One region of the Paenibacillus sp. RC84 genome, then DNA from elsewhere that is predicted to be linked to it. Evidence: riboswitches for the same ligand, from Rfam matches in the RefSeq annotation. Region 1 holds a riboswitch; each other region holds the start of a gene.

The links. Region 1 has a riboswitch for cyclic di-AMP ahead of ABH899_RS26910 (C40 family peptidase). Riboswitches for the same ligand answer to the same signal wherever they lie in the genome.
Region 2: linked by a shared signal. The riboswitch ahead of ABH899_RS10095 (hypothetical protein) and the one ahead of ABH899_RS26910 (C40 family peptidase) in region 1 are both predicted to bind cyclic di-AMP.
Region 3: linked by a shared signal. The riboswitch ahead of ABH899_RS23785 (TrkH family potassium uptake protein) and the one ahead of ABH899_RS26910 (C40 family peptidase) in region 1 are both predicted to bind cyclic di-AMP.

Annotation. Positions count from the first base shown of each region.
Region 1 is NZ_JBGBYL010000015.1:37,511-40,783, reverse strand. Features, by position in the region: gene ABH899_RS26920 (hypothetical protein) at 1-737, shown strand, start outside; gene ABH899_RS26915 (SurA N-terminal domain-containing protein) at 941-1,531, shown strand; cyclic di-AMP (ydaO/yuaA leader) riboswitch at 1,709-1,853, shown strand; gene ABH899_RS26910 (C40 family peptidase) at 1,857-2,321, shown strand; gene ABH899_RS26905 (cryptochrome/photolyase family protein) at 2,471-3,273, shown strand, end outside.
Region 2 is NZ_JBGBYL010000003.1:591,051-594,323, reverse strand. Features, by position in the region: gene ABH899_RS10100 (L-lactate dehydrogenase) at 92-1,030, opposite strand; gene ABH899_RS10095 (hypothetical protein) at 1,118-1,987, opposite strand; cyclic di-AMP (ydaO/yuaA leader) riboswitch at 1,990-2,123, opposite strand; gene ABH899_RS10090 (DoxX family protein) at 2,378-2,917, opposite strand; gene ABH899_RS10085 (hypothetical protein) at 2,977-3,183, opposite strand; gene ABH899_RS10080 (hypothetical protein) at 3,271-3,273, opposite strand, start outside.
Region 3 is NZ_JBGBYL010000011.1:125,687-128,959, forward strand. Features, by position in the region: gene ABH899_RS23780 (CPBP family intramembrane glutamic endopeptidase) at 1-1,336, opposite strand, end outside; cyclic di-AMP (ydaO/yuaA leader) riboswitch at 1,516-1,665, shown strand; gene ABH899_RS23785 (TrkH family potassium uptake protein) at 1,723-3,066, shown strand; gene ABH899_RS23790 (potassium channel family protein) at 3,081-3,273, shown strand, end outside.

The DNA.
Region 1 (3,273 bases):
GGGGAATTCTGCTTTATAAATGGGTCCAATCCATTATCGTTCCCCTGCTCCACCGTTATCCGGCCAACGATCAGCCCCAGAGCGCCGTTCATTTGTTCTTGATGGAAAGCCAGTTCCGGCTTGTAAAAACGGATCTCATCCAGCCGTATCTCGAATGGCTTCTCATCCTGCTGGCCGTCCGGATGCTGATCAGCCCCATGCTGAACGCCGGCGTGCTGTACTCTCTGGAACACCGGCAGATGAATGCGGGCTACCGGTTTATGAAAGGAATCCGCGAGCTGCTGCTGCCCTTCTTCCTCTATTATCTCCTTCAAACGGTCCTGATGCTTGCGCCGCTCTACTGGCTGGCTCCCAAAGCGCTTGCTTTGTTCAACAAAGCCTACGGATTCGAGCAGCTCCTTCTGTCCATGCTTCCCTGGACGGCTCTCTATGCCGTGTATGCCCTGCTTGTTCAGCTCCTCTTCCTGTTCCTGCAGTTCGGCCGGGCCTCCGAGGATCGACGGGGACTTCTCTCGGTGCTTCCGGTCGTGTTCCGCCAAGGCTTACGGATCGCGGGCAATGCCCTGCTGCTCGTCCTGCTCGGCTTCCTTCTGGCCGTCGCGGCGACTTATGCCTCCTATATATGGGCAGGCCTGACGGCCCTCATTATCCACCAGTTATACCCTTTGGTCCGCACCTTCGTCAAAATGTGGTCCATCGCCGCGCAGCGTGAAATCTGGGAAAGCTACCGCACCTAGAAAGGCCTGTTTTTCTGCCCGTAAGCCGGGCGGCAAAACAGACGAGTCACAAACGCCACCCTCTTCTTAACCGTGCTCTTTCCGGATTGTTCCGGCGCGATATCCGTCTCCCCCTGCCGTTCACCGGCCAGGGGGTTTTTAGTTTCCATTTGCGTTTTTTTCAGCTATCATGGAAAGATAGAAGATAAAAGGAGGCATTACCGATGATATCCCCACGGACAAGCACCGTCGTGGCGGCAGTAATTGGCCTTTGTGTCGCCGCCGGGTCGTTCTTTTACGGACAGTCCGACGTTAAAGCCAAAGAGGTTGTGGCGATCGGTCACGACGTCCGCATCTCCAACCAAGCTTTCGACAAAATGAAAGCCGAAGTCGACCTGGCCTTTCAAATGCAGGGCGCTCAAAACAATTTGACCAACGATCAGCTTCTCGATCTGATGCTTAAGGACGAGCTCTTCGTCCGTTACGGCCAGAAGCGCGGCGTCAAAGTCAAAGAAGCCGAAGTGAAGCAGGCTATCGACCAGCAGCGCAAAGCGCTGGAAGCGGCCGGTCCCGAAGCGGCTCAGTTGAAAGAGATGCTCTACAAAAGCGCCGGCTTGACCGAAGCGACCTACTGGACCGATCCTAAAACCGTCAACCAGTACGCCAAATATCTCCTCCAGCAAAAGACGATCGAGTACCTCGTCAAAAAAGGCGAGCTGAAAACGCAGGAAGACCTCAACGCCCTGCAAGAAAAACTGCTTGCCGAAACGAAACCGGGGCTGCGCGTGAAGTTTCCGGATCAGCCGAAAACTTAGATTGCCTCTAAGCTGAAAGACATGGAAAACCCGCCCTTTTTATACAAGAAGGCGGGTTTTTTGATCTATTTTTTGCCCTGAAATCCGACTAAATAACTGCTTTTGAAACTTTTTTGTAACTATTTTTAGTTTTTTGGAAGGAATTTCTGGACCTATGGCGAATATTTAGTGTCGAACAGAAAAAGATTGCCGAATTTCTTCTTAGACGAAAGGAAGAGAACGGGGGATCCACTCTGGGTGAATTGATCTTGCAACAAAGGGATCATAGGGGACCTTCTACCGAACCCTCCAGCTAACCTCGTAGGCACAGGAAGGAGCAACACAGTTGAAGAAAGTCTTGTTGTTTGTTTTGAGCTTGACCCTGTTTTTGAGTGTGGAGATCGGCAGCGCTTCCGCGAAGTCGACGCTCAGTTCCACGATTGACGGATTGGTAGGGACGCCTTACAAGTATTCGGGCACATCGACCAGCGGTTTTGATTGCTCGGGTTTCACGTCCTACGTATTCGACCGGTTCGGCATTGATCTGGCACGCACTTCAAAAGCACAGAACGGCCAAGGATCCTCGGTTGCGAAAAGCGATCTGAGACCGGGTGACCTTGTATTTTTTAACACCGACGGAAAAGGCATCTCCCATGTAGGTATTTACATCGGGAACAACAAGTTCGCCCACTCCGCTACGAACAAAGGTGTTACAAAGAGTGACTTGAGCGAATCTTACTATGCGAAACGATACGTTTCTGCACGCCGCGTTATCGGCGATGACCTTTTTAATAAGATCACTGCAGACTAGTAAGACGCACTCGTAATGGAACGCAGCATATACCCGAAAGGGAGCCCCGTAATCCAGGTTGCCGCCTGGCTTGCCGGGCTTCTTTTCATTTGCGCCGGATTTCCTGTTACTATGAAGTTAGACGAAAAAGTAAGGAGCGTCCCTTCATTATGATCCTTTTTATTCATCGCAAAGATCTGCGGATTGACGACCTCACTGCGTTTGATTACATTCACAGCTTGGGGCGTCCAAGCCTGCACATCCTGATTCTGGACCCCTTCCTTCTGCGCGACGGCCGGGACCGGGAACACAGCGGAGTCAACTTCCTCCGTCACGTCTCCAGGCTCATCCGCGAATACCGGAGAGCCGGCGCTCATCTGGAAGTGCTTGCCGGCGAGCCTCATGCCGTGGTCGATCAGCTGCTGGCCGAGCTGCCGATTGAAGAAATCGTCCTGCACGGCGACGTTACGCCCTACGCATTAGTACGTGACTGCAAACTGAAGGTTTCAGCTTCCGCCCGCGGCGTTCCGGTTACCACACTGATCGACTATACGCTCGCCGATTTCGGAGACTTCCAGCACTTCGCGAAGCGCAGCGCCCCTTACCAGGTATTTACCCCTTTTTATAAAAAATGGAATTCTTATATGCATCTTTTTTTCCGGCCGTCGTCGCCCGTCACCGTGCGCGATTTGCAGACACGGCCGCTGCCGGACCGCGAAGCCTGGTCCGCCCGGTTTCCGCTTCCGCTGGACCCGGAAGCGGCAGGCACGGCGCCTGATCCCGCTCAGACTCTGAGCGGTTTTCTCGAAGGAGGTCTCCGCGCTTATGAAGCGCAAAGAGACCGGTACGCCTTCGAGACGACCAGCGGGATCAGCCGCCACCTGAACACCGGCGCGCTCTCCGTGCGCCGGGCGTATGAAGCCGCTCTCGGCAGCGAGTGGCACGAAGCCTGGACGCGCCAGCTGGCGTGGCG
Region 2 (3,273 bases), on a different contig from region 1:
AAAACACTTACAGCATACAAAAAAGCGGCTGATATCCAGCCGCTTTTCATCGTTTTATTCACATGCCCTATACTTGTTCATGTCTCTGCGCTTACAGGCGTTCCGAAATCGAATCGATCATTTCCCGGATCTTGGCTCCCGATTTGCGCAGATTGTTCTCTTCCTCTTCACTTAAGGGCAGCGTGATAACCTCCCGCACGCCCGTACGGTCCACAATGCACGGAACCCCGAGATAAACGTCGGACAACCCGTGATAATTGGAAACAAACGTCGAAACGTTCAGCACCGCGCCTTCATCGCGCAGAATCGCCGTACAGATCCGGTCAAGCGCCAAAGCGATCGCGTAATACGTCGATCCCTTCGCCTCAATAATCTGGTAAGCCGCGTCCCGCGTATTTTGGAAAATTTCGTCCTTATCCTCTTGATTCAGCTCGAGAGGCAGTCCGGCAAAATTAGCCAAGCTCCACAAAGGCACTTCCGAGTCTCCGTGCTCCCCGATAATCGCCGCGTGAATGCTGCGCGGGTCCACTTGAAGCTTCTCGCCGATCAAATAGCGGAAACGCGCGCTGTCCAGCAAAGTTCCCGAGCCGATGACACGGTTAACGGGCCATTCGGACTTTTTCCATGTAAAATAAGACATGATATCAACCGGGTTGGTCGCCACCAGAATAATGCCTGTCTGGTTGTACTTCGTCACATTCTCGACGATGCCGTTAAAAATGTCGACGTTGCGCTTGAGCAGATCGAGACGGGTCTCCCCTTGCTTTTGCGCGACGCCCGCACAAATAATGATAATATCGGCGCCTTCACAGTCGGAATAGTCCCCTGCCCATACTTTTACCCTGCCCGTAAACGGCAGGCCGTGGTTCATATCCAGTGCGTCCCCGTTCGCTTTCGCGTGATTATAATCGATGAGGACAAGCTCGGACATCCGCTCTCTGAGCAGCAGAGTGTACGCCGTGGTGGAACCTACGGCACCGGTTCCGATGACAACGATACGTGATTTTTTAGATGTTTCCTGGTTATTCAATTCGTTAGTAGACACAAGAACCTCTCCTTTCAGGGGAATTCTGGTATTATTGTAGGCGAACTCCCCCCCAAAAGCAAACGTTCCGTCCTATAAAACGACAAAATAAGCGCGGGATTCTTCAAAAAGTACCGGCTGATCCAGCTGAAATCCGGTGCCGGCTATCCGCTCGCAAGCCTGCAGCGGGGCAAGGCGCGCCGGTTCAGGGCTGCTGCCCTCTTCCAGCCAGTTTGCTCCCAGCACGGCAGCGGTATGCTCCCATAAGCAGCAGGCCGGACCGATCAAATAATCTTTATGCATCGCCAGCGCCATTCCTTCCTGCCGGAGCATGCACGCGTTGCGCAAATCATCCAGCAGAGAGCCGCAGCAGCCGGGGTGTAGTTCCCGCTCGGCTTGGAAGCGCCCGCTTACCGGAAATTCGCGGTCCGCCACAGCGTGGCCGAAGCCCGCAGCCTGCCTGACGCGAGAAGAAACGTGCGATTCCGTGTCCGGCCAAGTCCCGCTGCCGTCACTCCGGGCAGCGGCCGTTTCCAGGCGGAAGGAGCTGTTTCCGGAACGTCCGGCGCTTCCGAAGCTGCTGAAGCCGCTGAAGCTTCCGAGAACGTCCACGAACGGTTTGCCCTGCGATCGGGCCTTCAGATCGTACAAGGCCATTTCCACCAGATCCGCCTTCACATTCCCCCAGAGAACGCGGTACAAGCGGACAGTGTCGAGCGCTTGAGCCAGCGTGCTTTTTTGAAGGCGGTACAGAAACCGGGCCCAATTCACAAGATCGAAAACCTTCTCGTTCACAGACATCAAACATTCTCCCCAGCCTGTCTCTCCGCCCTCGTCCGTGAGTTTGAGCAGCCCGTACCTGCAGTTCTCGAGCTTTCCTTTGGCATGATGGTAACAGCAGGGTACATCGAATTCAAACAATTCAATCCGGATAATTCGTCGGTCCATTTCTTCCTTTTCCACTCCTTTTCTCCCAATGACGCTTGCGAGGTTAGCTGCCGGGTTCGGATTTGAGAGGCCCCTACGGAAAAAAACATTCCGATTCACCCCAGTTCGTGGGTCCCCCGCTTCTCTTACGAGAATTAAGCGCGCAGATGAAGATGATGGTATGGCCGCCTCCGGGATCCGGACATGGTGTCCGAAGCCCCATCTGACGGACCATGAGAGTATGTTACTCCCGCGAATCGGGCCTGTAAACAACCCCGGAGGACAGCCCGCTGCCATTCTATGCCATGTAACCCTATTCATTTGAGTGTTGCTTCTTCAAGCTGATTCAAGCTCATTCTTTCTCCGTTTAACAAAAAAAAGCTCCGGATACCCGGGGCTTTTTTTGAAGAGCGTTTTATAGTCCGATCAGATATGGGCGCGTGTCTTGCCTCCTCCAAGGGTAGGGTTTGCGCCATGATCTCCGCGATGGCGAAGGAGCTTGCGGAGGTAAGGAAGGATGTAGTAGTCGGCTCCGAACTTGCCGGCGTTGGCTCCGGCGGCGATGACGATAACACCGAGCAGGATCATCCAAGGGTTAGTGCTTACGGTACCTGCGAAGAGGAACATGAAGTTCATCAGAACCCCGAAGAATGCTGCCGCCGTTGTCAGTGCGCCGAGGACAAGACCCAGTCCTACCAGAAACTCTCCGAGCGGAATCAGTACGTTAAACAGTTTGGCGTTCGGCAGTGCAAAGTTTTCCAGGAATGCGGTGAAGGTCGGATAGACCAGCTCATTGGTCGCTTTATCGACAATCGGCTTCGCTACCGCGCCTTTCAGGAAGCCCGTGGCGTCAAACCCGCCTGTCAGCTTGTGCCATCCTCCCGTAATCCATGCGTATCCAAGATAGAAGCGGAGGATCAGCATCAGACCTGCCGCATAAACGTTCGTTCTTAACCAGTTAAACATATGAATTTCCCCTCTCAAGCTGCGTATTCTGTATTGGATGTTGAGTGTGTTTCCAGCATTTAGAGCCAGTACTGCTCGATCAAGCCGCATTCCGCTTCCAGAGGAAGAGGAAGTCCGGTTTCGCCTGCTTTTTGCGCCTTGGCGGTTTGCCAGGTCTGCACACAGTCGAAGCACAGATCCTTATAACCCTCGGGGTGTGTCTGAAGCCGGGCGCCGCATGCCTGACAGTGTGCGGGTGCTGCGTTTACAAGATGAAGGGCGGTCATGATACTCGCATCCTTTCGTTTATCCCGTATTTTATTGTGAATATTTTCACATTGTTAGCCGTAAAAAGCTTTCTTCTTCTTCCTGAATCA
Region 3 (3,273 bases), on a different contig from region 1:
GAAGCACGGCCAGCCATTTGAACCGGAGCAGCCTGCTGAACAGGGCGATGCCGAGCAGCCGGAAGGTGGCCTCCTCGGAGATGCCCGCCGCCCAAGCCATCAGCGGAAGCAAAGCGGGCTGCAGCATGTTGCGGGGAGACGACATCGGGTCGTTCACCGACCAGACGCCGAAGCCTTTCTCCGCCACAAGGAACAGCACCTGCTGGAGGCCGAGCAGGAACAGGCAGAGCAGATAGCCCTGCGCCATGCTGCGGGTTACGCGCGAGCCGAAGTCGGCGTCGCGCCAGCGGGGCATGACGGACTTTCCTTCGCGTCTCCACAGGGCATCGCCCGCTGTGAAAGAGAAGTAGACGGCTGCGGCCATCAGCAGCGTCACGAAGTTGATCAGCACGATCGAAAGCATCGCTTCCTGGCCGCTGCTCGTCAGCGTACTGCCGGCTTTATAAGCCGGATACATGTTGATGTTGTTCATGACGTAGATCACGGCATACACCGCCGTTAGCAGGACGCCCCGGGAAAAATCGACCGTCCTCCATTTAAGGACGGTATAGCCGAGGGCGATCAGGGCCATCAGGCCGTTGCCCCACAAGCTGATGCGGGTCCACATGGAGGCGGTATCCTCCTGGTGTTCCAGCCAAGACGTAAAAGCGTCGGGGAGCCGGAACGATTGGGTGAACGAGGCAACGGAGGTTCCGTCCAGTTTCACGCTGATCGTCAGCTTAGCGTCCCCGACAGGCTCTTTCCGCCGCTCGAACAGCAGCAGACCGGACTTGGCGGCAGGCGGGCTGATCCGCTCGAACTCCGCCTCTTCGTAGCCCTGCCTCGCTATCGCTTCCCGGGCGAGCTTCTCCGCATCGGCCGCGGACACGGCGGCCTGGGCTTCGCCGCCGAGGCCGGACCAGCCGATGACGGCTTTCGTGGTCATATGGATATCGATGATCGACTTCCGGACCGAAGGGGAAGCCTCGGTGACTTCTACCCGATAGTAATCGACGGGCACCCGGCTGGCGTAGCTTTTGTCATACAACGTTTGAAGCTTCTCTTTGGTGAGATAACCGCTGAGTTCCTTCTCCGATTGGTAGCTGACGAATGTGCCGGGAGCCCCGCCGCCCGTAACGACGCCGGAACCGTTTACGGTATCGGCGCCCTGCCTTTGCCGCAGCCATGCGACCGCTGCCTCCGCGGCTTGTTCTTTCGTAATGGAGGCTGCCGTTTCGTAAGGATCGGAACCGGCGGGAGCGGCTCCGGTATTATAGATGAAAACTACGGCCGCATATAGAAGGAATCCGGTCAGGGCGAGCAGCAGCAGCGGTTTATCCAGACCGTATTTTTTCATGGTCAGCTCCTTCTCCGATCGTTTTTTTAACCGTATCACAGTTTGCGTAAGGATGCCAATTCGTGACTCCCAGTTAGCTGCAGGAAGATTGTCCAGGTTTCCCCCCGTAAAATCCGGTTAAAAGGGCTTTGTGCTTGTTTAATAACAGATATATAATGCGGATGATTCATTTCTTCGCGCAACTTCATACGCCGAATTTCCGCAGGAAAACGGGGGAACCATACATTGGGGTGAATTTTACCGCTTGTGCCTGAATAGGGCAGGGTAAATAGGGTGGCCTGTACATCCGAATCCGTCAGCTAACCTCGTAGGCGACAGCAGGAACCATAACCGAAAGGCAGTGGGTTTCCAGTGTCTTTTTTGTGCTTCATATAGGAGGAAATTATGTGTTAAAAAAGTCGAGATTTACGCCGCCGCAGATCCTTGTTCTCGGATTTGCCCTCATTATCCTCATCGGTTCCGGCCTGCTGATGCTGCCGGTCTCGTCAACGGACGGGCTGCCGCTTCCGTTCATCGACGCCCTCTTCACGGCCACCTCGGCTACCTGTGTAACAGGTCTGGTCGTGGTAGACACCGGGTCGCATTTTACGATGTTCGGGCAAATTGTTATCATTTCGCTGATTCAAATCGGCGGCCTCGGGTTCATGAGTATGGCGACGCTTTTTGCCTTCATCCTGCGCAAGAAGATATCGCTCCGCGAAAGGCTGCTGCTTCAGGAAGCCTTGAACCAGGGCAGCATGGAAGGCATTGTCCGCCTTTTCCGGAAAGTACTGATCTACTCGCTGAGCATCGAAGGAATCGCGGCTGTCCTTTTTACCGCCCGCTGGTCGATGGATCTCGGTTTTCCGAAGGGGTTGTACTACGGCATCTGGCATGCCGTTTCCTTCTTCAACAATGCCGGGTTTGACCTGTTCGGTCCCATTACCGGCCCATTCTCTTCGCTGACCGCTTACGCCGACGATTTTATTACCAATGTAGTGACGATGGCGCTCATCGTTCTGGGCGGGATCGGTTTTATCGTGATGTCCGATGTGATGGATTACCGGAAAACGAAGAGGCTGACCCTTCACTCCAAGGTGGTGCTGAGCGCCACAAGCATTCTGATCGTGACCGGGGCGCTTGTTATTTTTATCTTCGAGTATTCCAATTCGAAAACGCTGGGTTCATTGGACTTCGGCGGCAAGATTCTCGCTTCGTTCTTTCAATCGGTCACACCGCGTACGGCGGGGGCGAACACGCTTGATCTCGCTTCTCTCCGCCAAGCCACTCAATTTTTCATGATCATCCTGATGTTTATCGGGGCTTCTCCCGGATCTACCGGGGGCGGGATCAAGACGACTACGTTTACGATGCTGGTCGGGGCAATCGTGGCGATGGTGCGGGGAAAAGAAGATATCGTCTTCTTCCGCAATCGTCTCGGCAAGGAACGCATCCTGAAGGCGATCACTCTGACGATGTTTGCACTCTTTCTTGTTATTTTCGTTACCATGCTTCTGTCTACGACGGAAGATCACGAGTTTCTTATGATTTTGTATGAAGTGACTTCGGCATTCGGGACTGTAGGACTCACCCTGGGGCTGACCACGAAGCTTACCGTGTTCGGCAAGGTTATGATCGCCCTGACCATGTTCGCCGGACGTCTCGGGCCTTTGACGTTGGCGTATGCGCTGCAGCCTAAAGCCGAGAAAGAACTGTACCGTTATCCCGAAGGAAAAATCACGATAGGTTAAGGAGAAACAAAACAATGGCTTTCATTCAATATGCAGTTATCGGACTCGGACGCTTCGGTTCCAGCTTGTCCCAAGAATTGACTCAGCTCGGGCACGAGGTGCTGGGCATCGACAGAGACGAAGAGAAAGTAGACGAGATGAGCGACAAGCTCACCCATACCGTAGTTGCGGACGCGACGGACGAAGAGGTTCTACGCTCGCTCGGCG